Regions from separate parts of the Shewanella sp. SM95 genome, predicted to be linked through region 2. Evidence: predicted binding sites of a transcription regulator. Region 2 holds the regulator's gene; each other region holds the start of a gene.
The links. Region 2 encodes MetJ, which represses methionine synthesis genes. Its sites were predicted from a motif close to TAGACGTCTAGACGTCTA; they were not measured.

Region 1 (5,839 bases), on a different contig from region 2:
AATGTGGTGGAGCAGGTTCGCAAAGCCATCGCGGCGAATCAAGTCGAAGATGCGGTGCGTATCGCCCACACCCTTAAAGGCTTAGCGGGTAATTTAAGTTCGGCAAAATTGGTGGAATTAGCGCGTTTGCTTGAGTTGCATTTAACAGAGAAAGCGCCTTATGAAGATGAATTGGTTCAAATTCAACCGCTAGTGGCCTCTATCTGCGATGCGATTGAACACGACAAACCAGCAGCGGTAAATCAAGCCGAACCTCAAGCCGTTGATTTATTATCTGCTGAAGATTTAAGGGCGGCATTACAGGCCTTGCGGCAGAATCTAGATGATGCCGATGCCAGCGCAGTGGTAAAAATTGATGCCTTAAAGCCGAAGGTGAGTAGTGCGATGTGGCAAACATTAAGCCCCGCTTTATCTATGATTAACCAGTATCAGTTTGATGAGGCAATCGACTTAATTGACGATGTGATTACACAGTTAGGATAGAAAGCGGTAGCGCGAATTTATAATGCGTGACATTGAGTGGAGTTGTTAATGGAAAAAGCAACAATATTAGTCGTCGATGATACACCTGAGAATATCGATATTTTGATTGGTATTTTAGGTGATGATTACAAAGTCAAAGTGGCGATCGATGGCCCGAGGGCGTTAGCGTTAGTGACAAAATCGCGGCCTGACTTGATTCTGCTCGATGTCATGATGCCAGGTATGAATGGCTATGAAGTCTGCAAGGTGCTAAAGCAAGAGCCGCTGACCAGCCATATTCCGGTGATCTTCGTGACCGCCTTATCTGAAATTGCTGATGAAGCCCAAGGTTTTGCATTGGGTGCGGTGGATTACATTACTAAGCCTGTCAGCGCGCCTGTCGTTAAAGCGCGGGTTAAAACACATCTTGCGCTTTATGATCAAAAACGTCTACTCGAACAACAAGTTAAAGTTCGTACTCACGAATTAGAAGAAACCCGTTTCGAGATTATCCGTCGTCTTGGCCGTGCCGCTGAATACAAGGACAACGAGACGGGTCTACATGTTGTGCGTATGAGCCATTACGCCCGCATATTAGCGATAAAGCTCGGCTTACCGACAACCTTTTGTGACTTGATTTTTAACGCGGCGCCTATGCACGATATTGGTAAAATCGGTACGCCCGATGCTGTGCTGAAAAAGCCTGGGAAACTTGATGCGCAGGAATGGGAAATTATGCAGCAGCACGCCGCCATAGGTGCAGAAATTATTGGTGAACATAGCGATCCGTTATTGCAAATGGCCCGTCGTATCGCCTTAACTCACCATGAGAAGTGGGATGGTTCAGGTTACCCTAATGGCTTGGTAGGCGAAGAAATCCCCCTTGAAGGGCGTATCACCGCGATTGCGGATGTGTTCGATGCGCTGACTTCGCAACGGCCTTACAAGCAGGCTTGGACGATTGAAGCAACTATGGAGTTATTTGAAAATCAAGCGGGAAAACATTTCGATCCTAAGCTGGTGGAGGAGTTCAAGCAAATCCTGCCAGAAGCAATTGCCATTCGAGATACTTATTTAGAAAATTGATGCTCGAAGTGCATTGACTAAGGTAAAGGCGCCATTGGCGCCTTTATTCTGCTTCAATATTTTATACTAATCATATTAAATCAAAGCATTACGCTTCATCTAATGAGTAGGGCAGGGCTTGGATCGTTAAATGTGATTGTTCATCGTCGGCAAAACGTAGCTGAGTATCATTAGCCGTGTCATTAGGAAGTACGGCGGTTAACAAGACTTGGTTGCCGCGCTGTACAAACTCAATGATTTGACCGCCACGGCGAAAACTGTCTTCCATCGCGATTTCAAGGCCTGATGCTAGGGTGATTTGAAGACTAGTGTGGCCGTGCAAAATATACAGGGCGCGTTTATTACCACCGCGATATTTCATTCGCGCTATGGTTTCTTGTCCCATGTAGCAGCCCTTGTTGAAGCTGATACCGTTAACCGCTTGTAGATTACACATCTGCGGTACGTACTGGCTGGCATGGCTGGCGGCAAGGTTGGGGTAACCTGCTGCAATCTCTAACGCTTGCCATGCACTGGCGTCAAATACACTCAGTTCCGATTGCGCAACTAAAGCTGCCGCAGCATCTGGTGTTAATACTAAAATAAAACGTTCAGCGTCTTTTAAAATCGCACCATTTTCAATGAGTGTGAGCTCTTGCTGAATGTCACCAAAATGTTTGTTCACGAATTGGCTTGCCTGTTCACCGGCAACCCCGAGCAGAGTCCACTCAGCGGATGCATTGCTTAGGGTGGCTTTACTAAAAACGGCATATTTTTGTAACTGGGGTAAATCGACTTCGATGGCATCCTTTGGCATCAACATAAAGAGTGCATCTTGAATGGCAAAGGTTCTGAAACTGGCCAGCATTTTACCTTTAGGATCGCAATGCGCGCCCCAGCGCCATTGATCTGTGGCCAATGAGCTGATGTCTGTGGTCACTTGGCCATGGATAAAACTGCGGCCTTGTTCTCCAACGACTTTGATGAGGCCCAAATGAGATAAGTTGGCAAGCATAAGTGGAGGCAAGGTAGCGTCCAGATCCCAATGGGGCGTAGAAACTGAAATAGTCATAGCGAGATCCTGAAAATGAAGACGATGTGAGAGGCTAGATTGTAACGGAATTCCAGTTGGCTCAAAAGCATAAGGCGCACATATCTGTGAATGATCTGTGCGCCTTAATATGTGTGCTTTAGTCGATAGGCTTAAAGCGAGTGGAGTTTAAAGTTTAAAACAGCACGCGAGTACGCAATGTACCTTCAATGGCTTTGAGTTCAACTAAGGCTTCTTCCGCTTGAGTTGTGTCTACTTCCATCACGACATAACCAATTTCTGCGGTGGTCTGCAAATATTGGGCGGCGATGTTGATGCCTTTTTCCGAGAAGGCTTGGTTGATCTTGATCAACACGCCCGGACGGTTTTGGTGAATATGCAGCAAGCGCGAGGTGCCTTTATGCGTTGGTAATGACACTTCAGGGAAGTTAACCGCAGAAACGGTTGAGCCGTTGTCTGAGTATTTAGCGAGCTTACCCGCGACTTCGATACCAATGTTTTCTTGGGCTTCGGCCGTGCTACCGCCCACATGCGGCGTGAGTAGAACATTGTCTAAACCGCGTAGAGGACTGATAAATTCATCGTCATTCGATTGTGGTTCAACGGGGAATACATCGATTGCTGCACCTGCGAGGTGACGTTCTTTTAACGCAACGGTTAAAGCTTCAATATCGACTACAGTACCGCGTGATGCGTTGATAAAGATGCTGCCCTTTTTCATTGCTGCAAACTCGGCAGCGCCTATCATGTCTTTTGTTTGTGGAGTTTCAGGGACATGTAAGCTTACTACATCAGCTTGTGCTAATAGGAGTTCCAACGAATGGACTTGTTGTGCGTTACCTAGTGGCAGTTTGTCTTCGATATCGAAGAACACGACGCGCATACCTAAGGTTTCCGCCAGAATGCCAAGTTGAGTACCAATATGGCCGTAACCAATTACACCTAAGGTTTTACCACGCACTTCATAGCTGCCCGCTGCGGTTTTCATCCAGCCGCCACGGTGAGCGATAGCGTTGCGTTCAGGGATACCCCGCATCAACATAATGATTTCGCCAATCACGAGTTCTGCAACACTGCGAGTGTTTGAGAAGGGAGCGTTAAATACTGGGATACCAAGGGATTCGGCGGTGGCAAGGTCAACTTGGTTGGTTCCAATACAGAAACATCCTATCGCGATTAACTTCTCGGCACGTTTCAGCACCTCTGCAGTTAATTGGGTACGCGAACGAAGTCCCACAAAATGCGCATCTTTAATGGACTCAAGTAAGGCTTCATCGCTTAAGGAAGCTTTGTGGTATTCGATATTGGTGTATCCCGCACGTTCAAATACATCGACCGCAGATTGGTGGACGCCTTCCAACAGCAGGATCTTGATCTTATCCTTGTCCAGCGAATGTTTCGCCATGATATGGGTACCCTCTAATTAATAGAAATGTTTCTTATGATATGCTCACAACCTTCACCCACCAAAATAGCACTTTTTTTGCTCAGTGTGGAGGGCTAGATGGCTAAAGTTAATATTCTAAATTTAGAACAATATCGCATAAGAGGAAGAAACATTGAATAACAAAATCGCATGGTGCGGTATTTACCTCTCAGTTTTGGTGTGGTCGGCGATAAAACCCGCAGATCCTTTCACATGGTGGCTCGAAGCCTTACCTGCATTGATTGCTGTACCGATTTTATTCTTTACTCGCAAACGTTTTCCACTAACACCTCTAGTGTATTTTCTCGTCTTAATACACTGCTGTGTGTTGTTTGTAGGTGCTCATTATACTTACGCTGAAGTGCCGTTATTCGACACGATTGCGGATTGGATGGGTTCAGAACGTAATAATTACGATAAAGTGGGTCATTTTGCGCAAGGTTTTATCCCAGCCATGCTCGCCCGTGAAATTATGTTGCGTAATCAAGCTGTCAAACCTGGGGCTTGGTGCGCGTTTCTTGCTACTTGTTTTGTGCTCGCATTTTCGGCGTTTTATGAACTGATCGAATGGTGGGTTGCCGTGGCAACCGGCGAAGGGGCTGAAGCCTTTTTAGGGACTCAAGGCTATGTATGGGATACCCAATCCGACATGTTTCTTGCCCTCATTGGCGCAATTGTCGCGTTAGCTTTACTGTCTCGTTTTCAAGATAAACAAATCGCGAGACTCAAGCAGAGGATTTAGCGGCTAAAAGTGGGTGATGCTCTCTGTTTGAGTTGTAAGACTTTCTTCCCTGAAATATATGGTGTGAGTGTGATGACATTGAGTTGTCATACTTTAGTGTTGTTATTGTGTTTTCTTTGTGTTGCAACTTTGGATTGATAACGTCATAGTTGGAAAGTATTAGGTGCTGGGCGTTGGCCAAGTAAAACGGTATTTTTGACTGTTATTCCATTTTATTGTGGTGAGTTAGTCGAACCTACTAGCATTAAACAGGGAATAGTACATTTGGGTGATGTTTTTCAATCGTTAACTAGTCAGAATTAACTAGGTTAATGGAATGTTGAAAAATCTAACTAAAAAGACGAGTCAAACATACCATTTTGCAATAGAGAATACTTTTCAGGGAGGAGAGTCATTGAGCACAATTAATGAATTGGTTTTTTTACACCAAATGGCCGCGCCATGTCATTTAGCGTTACTCGCTGAATCCATAGGTTTGAAAACGCGAATAGTAAAGCATGCGGCTGAACTGGATTTAGACAAGAGTCGCCGTAGTTTTTATCTGATCACCCAAAAAGGTTCAGCATTAGATAACAAAGGGATACCTCTGTTAGCTTCGCGATTAGTGTCACATTTTCCTGTGGCGCTGTATCAAGTTGAGCGAGACTCCTTAGACCAAGAATCTGCAATGTTACTCGGCATTCGAGGTATTTTATTTGCCGATCAACGTATGGATCTGATGTTAACGGGTTTACGTAAAATGGTGGCAGAGGAACTTTGGTACGATAGAACTTTGCTAAGCAAAATGTTCCGCCGTGTCGTACAAAAGTTAGAAGGTAATAATGAAATGCCCTCTGATACTGTGGCTATGCTGCAGATGCTGACATCCCGTGAACGCACTATCATTCAATTCGTATCGAGTGGTGCGAGGAATAAAGAAATCGCTCATAGGTTATGTATCAGCGAACATACAGTGAAGGCGCATATTTCTTCTATTTTCCGCAAGACCCAGTCTCGTAATCGGGTTGAGCTTTTACGTTGGGCGCAAACCTATCAAACTCACTTTGAGCTGTGCAGTTAGTCAGTTAAAGATATTGGTCGTTAGCTTTTCGCT
Region 2 (5,839 bases):
GGCCACTAAAATTGAACAGGCATCCACATGGCTTGCCGCCACGCCCGATTCACGCAGCAGCGCCGCCATCAGGCGTGCCGACCAACGTTCGCCAAAGCTTACCACATGGTTAATTTGGTAATCGTTGCGGGTATCTAAGGACAATAAGCTGATGAGCTGCGCTTTATCCGTGGCCAAACGCTCACGCAGATCGCGGGCTTGTTCATTCGACAACAACTGCTCAATCAACCCCTGTTGGTAGCTGATCAGCACTTGTAACTCTTCTTGCCATAGCTGACCCGCATCACGCAGCGCTAATAATTTATACAGGAAATTCGTGCTTTTACCCGCCGCAGAGACCACCACAAGATCATCACTATGACCGTGGGTTAACAGGATATGGGCGACTCGGCGATAACAATCGGCATCCGCTAAACTGGAGCCACCAAATTTATGTAAGTGACAACGTGCCATCTATTATTCCTCTACTGACAAGCCGCAACGGCGGCTAATCCTGCTTGAATATCTGCAACTAAATCGGCGGCATCTTCAATACCCACCGATAGACGCAATAGGGTGTCCTTAATACCAGCCTCGAAGCGCGCCTGCGGCTCCATGGCTCTGTGGGTCATAGTGGCGGGCACTGCCACTAAACTTTCGACGCCACCTAAACTTTCCGCCACGCTAAATAAGCTGAGTGCACCTAAAAAGGCCACCACTTCGGCCTCGCCGCCTTTGAGCTCAAAGCTCAGCATAGCGCCAAAGCCCTGTTGTTGCTTGGCCGCAATGGCGTGACCTGGGTGATCCGCAAGCCCTGGGTAATAGACTTTACTCACCACAGGGCTTTGCGTTAATACCTCAATAATACGCTGGGCATTGGTTTGATGCTCGCGAATACGCACAGCTAAGGTACGCAGGCCTCGCAGGGTCAGATAACTGTCAAAGGCTGACCCCGTTAAGCCTAGAGTGTTCGACCACCAATGTAAGCTTTCGCCGATTTGCGCGTCTTTGGCGACCACTGCGCCGCCGACTACATCGCTGTGACCATTGATATATTTAGTGGTGGAGTGGATAACGATATCCGCGCCTAACAATAGGGGTTGTTGCAATATCGGCGATAAAAAGGTGTTATCGACCACCACCAGCGCGCCGACCTCATGGCTCACCTTAGCAATGGCTTCGATATCTACCACACGCAATAACGGGTTCGATGGGGTTTCGAGCCACACCATCTTAGGATTCTGGGCAATGGCGGCGGCTAACGCTTGGCTGTCGGTTTGGTCGACCACAATGAGCTTAAACTGGCCTTTCTTCGCCAAGTTGGTAAATAAACGGTAGGAACCGCCATAGCAATCATGGGGCACAACCAATAGGTCATCGGGGCCGAGCAAAGTCGTCACTAAGGTGATGGCCGCCATGCCAGTGCAGGTCACTATGCCAGTGGCACCCTTTTCTAATTGCGCTAATGCTTCGCCTAAAATGCAGCGCGTTGGGTTGCCTGAACGACTGTAATCGAATTCGCGGGGATTTTTATGACCATCGAAGGCGTAATTAGTCGACAAATAAATCGGTGGCACAACTGCGCCATATTGAGTATCGCTTTCGATACCCTGACGCACAGCCAGTGTGGCTAATTGACGCTCTGCCATGGGTGGACTCCTAAATTCGGTAGACTGATAGAGATGTCTGGACGTCTAAATGTACCTAAGCCCAACGCCATCGTCAATAGGCGTGAAGACGTTTAGACGTCTGAACATAAAGAAATCTGTTTGCAATCACAAAGAAATAGTAGCAATAATTTGACTGTTCTTTGTAAGGGTTTAAAATCTGCCCCGAATTTAGCGTTATAACAGGTGAGTCAATGACTGAATGGAATGGGGAATACATCAGCCCCTATGCTGAACATGGCAAGAAGAATGAACAAGTAAAAAAAATTACTGTGTCTATTCCGCTCAAAGTGCTTAAGGTCCTCACGGACGAACGTACTCGTCGTCAGGTCAATAATTTGCGTCACGCCACCAACAGCGAGCTGTTGTGTGAGGCATTTTTGCACGCCTACACTGGCCAGCCATTGCCCAACGATGAAGATCTGTCAAAAGATAACCCAGACAGCATTCCCGCCGAAGCCAAGTTGTTGATGGATCAAATGGGAATAGAGTGGGAAGACATGGAATAGCGACTCGTCGCTTTCAAAGTCATATCACAGTGCTCATCAATAGGGATCGTTAACGATCCCTTTTTGTTTATACCCAAGCGACTTCAAACTTTAAATTTCACCATCTTGAGTTGGTTTGGGATATAGGAAATCCTATGTTTTCTATGATAGATCCACAGACACTCGCCTTAGCCTCGCTGGTCGTGTTTCTGGGCGCATTAACCCAAAGTCTTATTGGGTTTGGGCTTGCGGTTGTCGCCAGTCCTTTGCTGTATATCGTCGATCCACAACTTGTACCTGCGCCTGTTATTGCTATGGGTTTCTCCATCGCCCTGCTGACCTTAGTGCGTGAACGCGGTCACTTAGAATTCAATGGCTTGCAATATGCGCTCATAGGCCGCGTGCCCGGCGGTTTTATCGGCGCGAGCCTGTTGCTGTTTGCGCCTCAACCCATACTCGGTTTATCCATCGCCGCCATTGTGACTGTCGCAGTGATCCTCAGCCTGTATAAATTCAGCCTGCCAGTGAATAAGAAAACCCTCTTCGGTGCGGGCGTGGTTTCAGGGATCTTCGGCAATATCGCCGCGATTGGTGGCCCGCCGATGGCGATTTTGTTGGCAGGCAAAGATGCCTCGCAGTTTCGCGCTGCCCTGTCGGCCTTTTTCATTTTTAGCTCCATGATTGCACTGATCATTTTAGCGATCACTGGCTTATTAGAATTAAAACATCTGTGGCTGTCGTTGATGCTGCTCCCCTCAGTGATTTTAGGTTACTTAGTCGCAGGACGATTAGTGGGCCGTGTCGATAAAGAGAAGACAAAGATGGCGACGTTAGTCCTGTGCAGTATCAGCGCCTTAGTGCTAACGATGAAGTCGGTTATCGAGTTATTACCCCAATAAGCGTCCCGCTTGTAATGGCAAATCATCTGAAGATTCAAACAATAAAAAAGCACTGACATTGCCAGTGCTTTTTCTTTATCTATCAATATGTAAAGCCAGCTTACACTCAGCTTAAATAGCTTTGCCCTGCGTACACAATAAAGTGTCTTAAGGCGAGTACGCCCGTTAAGCTCGCACAAGCCACCATGATCATCGCGCCCTTAGTGTGGCGAGTCGCGGCGGGTAGCAGCATAAACAGCAATGGAATACCAAAGCCAATACCGACAACGCCTATCCAGAACACGCTTGCCCATAGCCCAGACGTTAACGATGCTAAGGCCGCAGCCGCCGCGCCGCCCTTGAAGTACAAGGCGCAGAACAACATGAACAGGAACAGGATTTCAATCGCCATCACAGGCAATTCTAAACCGTGCATCTTCACTAAGGTTTTGTCGTGGCTGTCCGTCTTAAACATCAGCAACGCCAGTACCGCATTTGCCGCAGCGCCCGCCGATAGACCTGACACTAAAAACAGCGCAGGCAGTACCGCAGTGTTGAGCATAGGATAGGCATTCATCGCCGAAATTAAGAAGCCAGTGTAAGCCCCTACGCCAATGGCGAGGACAAACAACAATACTTCAATCAGCTTTCGAAATGGCATAAGTAACTTAGCGATAGGTGTTAGGAAACCCAAACCCCATTTTGGTAAGTCATCCCGCAGCACAATAATGGCGTACGCAAAAGCTAAGGGAGAATACGCCAGCAGCGCCAGTACCCCGATTGCCATCACAGACTGGAAGTTATAGTGAATTAAGATCAACCAGAAGTGGAATGGTTTGGTTAAGTCAAACACTAAGCAAGCTAGACCTAAGCTAATTGCTACAGGCCCAATAATGGCTGCCGCCTTAAGAATGCTGCTTTCAGCTCCCGCGCTGAGTTCCTTATTCGCCCAGCGTAAACCAATGCCAATCAATAAACTGCCCGCGGATAACCCCGCCATAAACAGGTAAACGGCGATGACCCAGTGCCAAGTGACAGGATCATATTGCGCCATGTCGCCCCAAGTATTGTTCATAATCAAATCCCCCCTCTTTTGGTAGGAACGCGATATACCCTAGGTTTTGTGCCCAAATGGGTTTTATCTTGGTAAGTGATTTTAGTGTTGAGCATGATGGCCACTTCACTGCTTGGATCATTGGCATCACCAAACACTAAGGCATCGGTTGGACACACTGTCACACACGCTGGCTCTTCGCCCCGTGCTAAACGACTGTCTTTACAGAAGTTACACTTATCCGCCGCCTTGGTTTCTGGGTTCATAAAGCGCACTTTATAAGGGCACGCTGCCACACAGTACATACAGCCGACACACTTCTCGGTATGGATAGAGATAATGCCGTCTTCACCCACATAGGCCGCGCCTGTTGGGCACACCTTAACGCAGGGTGCATCTTCACATTGCTGGCAAGATACCCTGTGATATTTGAAATGCAGATTGGGCATCTCACCAAAGGGGCCTTCCACACGCACTTGCAGACGAGTTACGCCTTCGGGTACGCCATTTTCACTGCGACACGCCACGTTACAAGCTTGGCAGCCGATGCACTTATTCTCGTCGTGCACCATTACATATCGTTTATTCATTTAAGCCTCCGATTAGCGCTTTGCCAGCGTGACGCCCGTGGTGTGCACTGTCATGCCACACACAGGAGCAGTAACGTGCGGCAGTAAGTTACCGCAGTGGATACCTTTGCCCGTTGCTCTGACCAACTCTTTGTTTTTAGAACCAAAGCCCATGTAAGCAAACACAGTATCTTGGCGAATACCCGGCGTGACTAAGGCATGGCCTTCTTCTGTGCCAACACTGCTGGTGAGGCGGATTGGGTCGCCATTGCTGATCCCTAATTTGCCCGCAGTAACAGGGTGAACCCACACAGCGTTATCCGACATCAGGTTAGCGAGCATAGGCACATTGTGGGTTGCGCCATTGGTGTGCACCGCCACTTTGCCTTGGATAAAGTACAGCTCATCTGCTTTTTTAAGATTCACTTCGCGGAACTTGATCACCCCACGGCCCGGTGCCATGGCTTCGACTTTCGCGGAAGTGAGTTCAATCTTGCCACTAGGGGTTTTAAAGGTCAGTGCGCTGGCGTAAGTGCCGTCTTCATCGGCAGGTCGCGCATTGGGGTATGCCTTAATAAACTCGGCAACCATCTTAGGCTCGCACAACATAATTGGCTTACCGAAGCTCACAAAACCTTCGTCTTTGATCCGGCGCAGCAGGTCAGTGTCGCGGTTCACCTGCAGCATTTGCAGGGTTTCCATGTTTTCCCATGGATAGAACTCGCCAAGGCCCATAGCCACACCCACATCCTTAAAGATCTGCCAAGAAGGCTTAGTATCACCTAAGGTTTCAACGACCCGTTGGCGCACATAATAGGCCGGATTTTTACCTGACTTATCAGCAATTTCTTCATCACGTTCAAGATAAGTCGATTCAGGTAAAATCACGTCCGCATAGGCGGCGGTTTCGCTGATATACACATCACACACGGCGATAAAGTCGAGCTTTTTCATCGCTTCAACAACGCGTGCTCTGTCTGTCATGGTTTGCATTGGGTTAGTGCGTGACATCACCCAGCCGTGTAACTGGTAAGGTACAGCGCTTAACGTGGCATCGAGAATGGTTTGGTAAACGCCGCCCGATGTCCACATCATGGCGTACTGTTCTTCCACCTGATCGATACGTTTCGCTGCTGGTTTTGGCATGTCTTTCACGCCAGGTTTTGCCAATACGGGCGCAACCGCTTCACCGGCAAGCTTGTTG
Region 3 (5,839 bases), on a different contig from region 2:
CACATCTTCAATAATTTCATCCAGCATAGGCACAGGAATTTTTTCAGCCACTTTTACCGCAGCCAATACTTCTTCACGATATTTCTCATGCAGTTTCACATCATCCGCTTCAGCCAACCAACCTTTGTTGATAAGCCATAATTTGAAGCGTTTAACCGGATCGTGTTGCTGCCACTTGGCTTCTTCATCTTTCGAGCGATAACCTGAGGGATCGTCTGAAGAAGAGTGCGCGCCGAGACGGTAAGTCATGGCTTCAATCAGCACAGGCGCATTATGCTCAATCGCATAGGCACGGGCTTGCTGGGTTGCCGCTAACACGGCCAACATGTCATTGCCGTCTACACGAATGGTGTGCATGCCATAACCCACACCGCGGCTGGCAATACCGTTTCCAGCAAACTGCTCTTCAGTGGGGGTAGAAATCGCGTAGCCATTGTTACGACAGAAGAAAATCATTGGGCATTTCAGTACCGCGGCCATGTTGAGGCCAGCATGAAAATCCCCTTCCGATGCAGCGCCTTCGCCAAAATAGCAAACCGCGACTTTGCGCTTACCTTGCATTTTTAAGCTGTAGCCCACACCAGTCGCCTGCGGGATTTGCGTGGCTAACGGTGACGAAATCGTTTGATAATGCAATGCCGCACTGCCGTAATGGATTGGCATTTGGCGACCTTTACCAAGATCTTTCTCGTTACTGAACATCTGATTCATAAACTGTTCAGTGGTAAAGCCGCGATAACGCAGCGCCGCATGCTCACGATATTGTGCGAGGATCACATCTTCTTGATCGAGTGCGGCCACACTGCCGACAATCGCCGCTTCTTCACCCGTACAGGTCATGTAGAAGCTGATGCGTCCTTGGCGCTGGGCACCAAGCATACGTTCATCAAGTACCCGAGTGAATACACAGGTATCGTAAATTTTAGTGGCTAAGGTTTCATCTATCACAGGCAAAACCGCGGTTTCATAAGTGGTGCCGTCGGCTTGTAGAATTCGAAGGATAGGAATGTGTAGCGATGCCTTATCCAAGAAGCCGACACGGTGCACTGTATCAGTGTTGAGTGTTGCTTTGCTCATATTGTGCTCTTGTTATCTCATTACGCATCAAAGCGTTTTGATGCGTCTGTTTATACGAATATGCCCGACGAACATTACGTTAACGTAAACTACCTATCAACCATTGGCATAGCTCAAACCACAAGTTATCCCTGCCACGCATGTATATATTGCTTTACAAGCCTAACGCACGTCCGCATTCACGGCAGGAATCAGGCAAATCACAGTGCGATTACCAATAGGCACTTTGGCATTAGGGAACACGACAGACTCAAACTCGTGCTCCACTTTAATTTCTTGCCCACCTTCCCGCGCTAAAACAAAGCCCTTCGGGAAAGATCTGAAGTTTTCGACATCCGTTGCGAAGGTAAATTCAAAATCATCGAAATGTTTATTGATAACGCGGCACACTTGGTACAAGTTGACCTTATCGGCATCAAATGCATCTAGCTCCAACGGCTTAGCGGTGATCAAGCGCATGAACATTTCATGGGTGGCGATAAAACGCGTCATGTCGTTCTGCCCCATGGGATACACTTTACCAAGCTCAATGGTAAAGGCATCAGCGCCGTAACGTTCAGAAGAAAAATAGCTGAAGGTCGTGGTCGGTTCGTGGTGGAAAAGTACTGTATCGACGCCGCTTGCGGCTAAAAACATAATTTGCTCGCCGCTAAAGGCGCGCCCTGGACGATAGGGATAGATAGCGAACTTTTCATGCTTCGAGGCGCGCATCGCCGTGTGCAAATCATAATGGATGCGCTGACGTCCATCGGCAACCGCAGTATAAAAACGATCGACATAGGCTTCGAGTTTTTTCGCGCGTACTCGCTCAGGGTTCACTAACCCTGGTGGATTGGAATGCTCACCACTAAATAGACGATTCATGTTTTCGTCAATAATCCGCGTGCCGTTATTAATCGCTAATGGGTTACCAATGAGAAATAAAGTGCGCTGCTTTGCGATGATCTTTTGCTGTAGAAGTTGTTTAATTAAGCTATTGCAGAGTTCAATGGGCGCGGTCTCGTTACCGTGAACACCGCAGGAAAGCACAATATCTTTTCCTTCATTCTGTATTGGTTCGAAAACAATAACACCGGTATCCCACACTTCCACTTGAGTATGATCGCCTAAGTTAAATGAAAATTCGCCATCGAACTGTTCAGGATGGGCTAAGGTGAGCGCTAAAAAATCCTTTGAATCTAACAGAGCTTGTAACACAGAATTCTCCTTATAATGATGTGTAACAGTATTGGCGCAATAGCATAAGTACAGGCAGTAATAACCACTTAAGCATTTATCTCACCGCGGTTAGTCTCACTCGCACCTAAAAAACGGCTTCAATACTAACACATGTTTTTAGTGCTGTTCTCAGACATTTATTGCCGTAGGACCCAGTTTTAAGCGGAATGACATTCAACTAAGCTGATTGTTAAATTCTTAGGACATTCCCTAAGAATTTCCCATGATAAATATTCCAGCTTGAGGCTTGCTTTTGCACTCAAGTTTTATCACAATTCTTAGCCATCTAGACTTCTATTGGATTTAATTATGGCGTTAGCAACCTTTGGTGCCGGCTGTTTCTGGGGCGTAGAGTATTTTTTTAGACAAGTGAACGGCGTATCGAATGCCACCTGCGGCTATATGGGCGGCAATAATGCGGCGACAACCTATGAAGAAGTCAAAAAAGGCAAAACGGGCCATGCCGAAGTGGTGCAAGTGGAATTTGACCCTGCCCTTGTCAGTTATGAAGACTTGCTCGATGTATTTTGGAAAAACCACAATCCAACGAGTCTGAACATGCAAGGCGGAGATATTGGCACTCAATATCGCAGCACCATTTTCTTCCACGACCGAGAGCAAAAAGCGGCCGCAGAAGCCTCAAAATTAGCTTTTGCCCGCTCGGGGCGTTGGGGATTACGCCATATCGTCACTGAAATTGTGCCATTGCAACAGTTCCATGTTGCTGAGGAATATCATCAAAATTACATCGATAAGAATAACTTACCGAGTTGTCATATCGAGTACTAAATACGGTCAAATCAGCATGAGATCAACTACTCACAGCTGAATTAGACACAAACAAAAACGCACTCAAATCTGAGTGCGTTTGTTTTTGATACTTTATAAACCTACTACTGCATTAAGCGTTTAGCGCCTTATCAATTAATGCCTGCGCATCTTTGATGATCTCAGCCAAATGCTGCTCACTGATAAAACTTTCGCCGTAGATTTTAAATAACGCTTCAGTGCCCGATGGACGCGCCGCAAACCACCCATTAGCTGTGGTAACTTTGATGCCGCCAATCGCCGCATTATTGCCTGGCGCATGGGTTAACACGTTTTCGATTGTCTCACCTGCAAGCACAGTGGCATTTAAGGTATCGGCATTGAGCAAAGCAAACTTGGCTTTGTTTTCAAGACTGATTGGGCTATCGATACGCTTATAGAAACTTTGGCCAAATTGTTTTACTAACTCTTGGTGACGCTGACCTGGGGTTTTACCTGTCACCGCAAGAATTTCTGCCGCAAGTAACCCTAGAATAAAACCGTCTTTATCCGTACACCAAGTAGAGCCATCACGGCGTAAAAATGCCGCGCCAGCACTCTCTTCACCGCCAAAGGCGATTGTGGCTTCGGCTAAACCGTCGACAAACCACTTAAAGCCCACTGGCACTTCGAGTAACGTTTTGCCGTGGAAAGCACAGATTTTATCGATAAGCGCACTCGATACTAAGGTTTTACCTATGGCTAAGGTATCGCTCCAATCTGGTCTGTGTGTCAGTAAATAATCAATAGCGACCGCAAGATAATGATTCGGATCCATCAAACCCGTACCAGGGCAAACTATGCCGTGACGGTCATAATCGGGATCATTACCAAGGCATAAATCAAAGGATTCTTTATGGGCGAGTAACCCGGCCATCGCGTAGGGAGATGAGCAATCCATGCGGATTTTGCCGTCTTTATCCAGCGGCATAAAGCTAAAGCTTGGATCAACCTTATCATTGACTAAGGTGATATCGAGCCCATAACGCGCGGCAATCGGTGCCCAATAGAAAATCCCTGAACCACCGAGCGGGTCAACGCCGATACGCAGCTTAGCGTTGGCAATCGCCTGCATGTCGATAACATTTTCTAAATCAGCCACATAGGGCGTGATCAAATCAATGGCGTTAACATAGCCTGATGCCAGCGCTTTGGCATACGCTAATTTTTGCACGCCAGCTAACGCTTGGCGCAAGTAATCATTGGCCCGCGATTCAATCCAAGCCGTGATATTACCTTCGGCCGGTCCACCATGGGGTGGATTGTACTTGATGCCACCGTCCTGAGGAGGATTATGGGAAGGCGTAATGATCAAACCATCGGACAATGCCGCACCCGTAATATTGGCTTCGCGATTGGCGCAAATCACCCCATGGGAAACCACTGGCGTTGGCGTAAATCCATCGTTCTGTTGGATTTTCACTGTGACTTTATTTGCCGCCAGCACTTCAATGGCCGATAAATAAGCGGCGTAGGATAACGCATGAGTGTCAATCCCGAGGATCAACGGCCCATTGATATTCACCGATTGGCGATAATCCACCACAGCTTGGGTAATCGCCCAAATGTGTTGTTGGTTAAAACTGCCATTGAAGGCGCAGCCTCTGTGCCCAGAAGTGCCAAAGGTGACGCGTTGTTGTACGTCATCCATATTTGGCGTGATGCTGTAATAATGGCTCATCAGTTTTGGAATATTGACCAGATCCGTCTGATTAGCGATTTGTCCTGCCCTTTGATGTATTGCCACCTATGGCTCTCCTGCACTCAATTACAATTAGAAAAAGTAGAAAAATGTCGTACTAACTTGGCTCACCCGCGGATTAAACGCGCTCGGCGATGCCCGCTGCGACTGTCGCATCACAACCAAATTGCACTAAAACTTCCGATAAAATAGTGCGTTTCTTGGCGGTATTGTTGTTACTCGTTACCCAGAAACCACTTGCACCAATTTCTTTTGGGTTAGCCGAAGCACTCGCTTCGAGCAGTTGCTCCTTAGAGCGAGCAAAATACAAACGATCGCGCCCTTGGATCTGCAGAATTTGTGAGAATTGCTCTGGGGCTAATTGATACAAACTTTCGAGCAAAAACAGAAAACGCCCTACTGCGCCTTTTTGCTGCGATAACTGATGTTCATCGACTAAGCGACTAAAATCATTCACTGCTGGCACTGTTTGCGCCGCGACGGGCTGAATAGGTTCAGCTTCAAGGCTCGGTTGGCTAATCGCCAAAGGCTGGGGTTGTTCGACCGCATCGACGGACAGGCCGAGTAATCGACGAAGAATGTCAGAGGCGCTCTCACCAATACGTTCTGTTTTGCTGGCAATATGACGATAGAGCTCTTCATCTACTTCGATATATTTCATAACCTTAATTATCCTTTGTTATTCGACAGGCTTAACCGAAAAAAGTGTACCACAGCGATCGGGGCAGATCATTGCGATCTGTTACCAGTGTATCTATCTCTATCAATCTGATAAAGCGCCATTATTCTAAAAGTGCGGGAAATAGCACAGCAAACTAGCAGTTAATCGACAATTGCCGAAAAAGCACACAAGTTACTGGCCGCCCCCACTATAGAAATGGCAACTGACTTGTCAAGCCAACGGCATTAAGGGCACAATTCGCGTCACGCTAAGCTAAAAATCTCCAACAGGAATCACCATGAACTTTGTTTCCACAGGCCAAGGACCCGCAGTGCTCTTGATCCACGGCTTGTTCGGTAATCTAGATAACCTCA

Region 1: serA (phosphoglycerate dehydrogenase) is a predicted target of MetJ. The motif match lies at 4,072-4,089, and genes of this name have one in related genera.
Region 3: msrA (peptide-methionine (S)-S-oxide reductase MsrA) is a predicted target of MetJ. The motif match lies at 2,575-2,592, and genes of this name have one in related genera.

The regions. Positions count from the first base shown of each region.
Region 1 covers NZ_JAKKSE010000012.1:142,039-147,877, reverse strand. Annotated here, with positions in the region: partial or broken gene L5M29_RS14250 (response regulator) at 1-483, shown strand, start outside; gene L5M29_RS14245 (two-component system response regulator) at 532-1,548, shown strand; gene ygfZ (tRNA-modifying protein YgfZ) at 1,637-2,599, opposite strand; gene serA (phosphoglycerate dehydrogenase) at 2,754-3,983, opposite strand; gene L5M29_RS14230 (DUF2238 domain-containing protein) at 4,138-4,746, shown strand; gene L5M29_RS14225 (helix-turn-helix transcriptional regulator) at 5,141-5,806, shown strand.
Region 2 covers NZ_JAKKSE010000007.1:110,756-116,594, reverse strand. Annotated here, with positions in the region: gene L5M29_RS10350 (bifunctional aspartate kinase/homoserine dehydrogenase II) at 1-453, opposite strand, end outside; gene metB (cystathionine gamma-synthase) at 465-1,628, opposite strand; gene metJ (met regulon transcriptional regulator MetJ) at 1,841-2,155, shown strand; gene L5M29_RS10335 (sulfite exporter TauE/SafE family protein) at 2,290-3,033, shown strand; gene nrfD (NrfD/PsrC family molybdoenzyme membrane anchor subunit) at 3,140-4,087, opposite strand; gene L5M29_RS10325 (4Fe-4S dicluster domain-containing protein) at 4,090-4,656, opposite strand; partial or broken gene phsA (thiosulfate reductase PhsA) at 4,669-5,839, opposite strand, start outside.
Region 3 covers NZ_JAKKSE010000002.1:139,691-145,529, forward strand. Annotated here, with positions in the region: gene L5M29_RS03440 (thiamine pyrophosphate-dependent dehydrogenase E1 component subunit alpha) at 1-1,077, opposite strand, end outside; gene astE (succinylglutamate desuccinylase) at 1,240-2,274, opposite strand; gene msrA (peptide-methionine (S)-S-oxide reductase MsrA) at 2,605-3,084, shown strand; gene pgm (phosphoglucomutase (alpha-D-glucose-1,6-bisphosphate-dependent)) at 3,197-4,849, opposite strand; gene seqA (replication initiation negative regulator SeqA) at 4,923-5,465, opposite strand; gene L5M29_RS03465 (alpha/beta fold hydrolase) at 5,764-5,839, shown strand, end outside.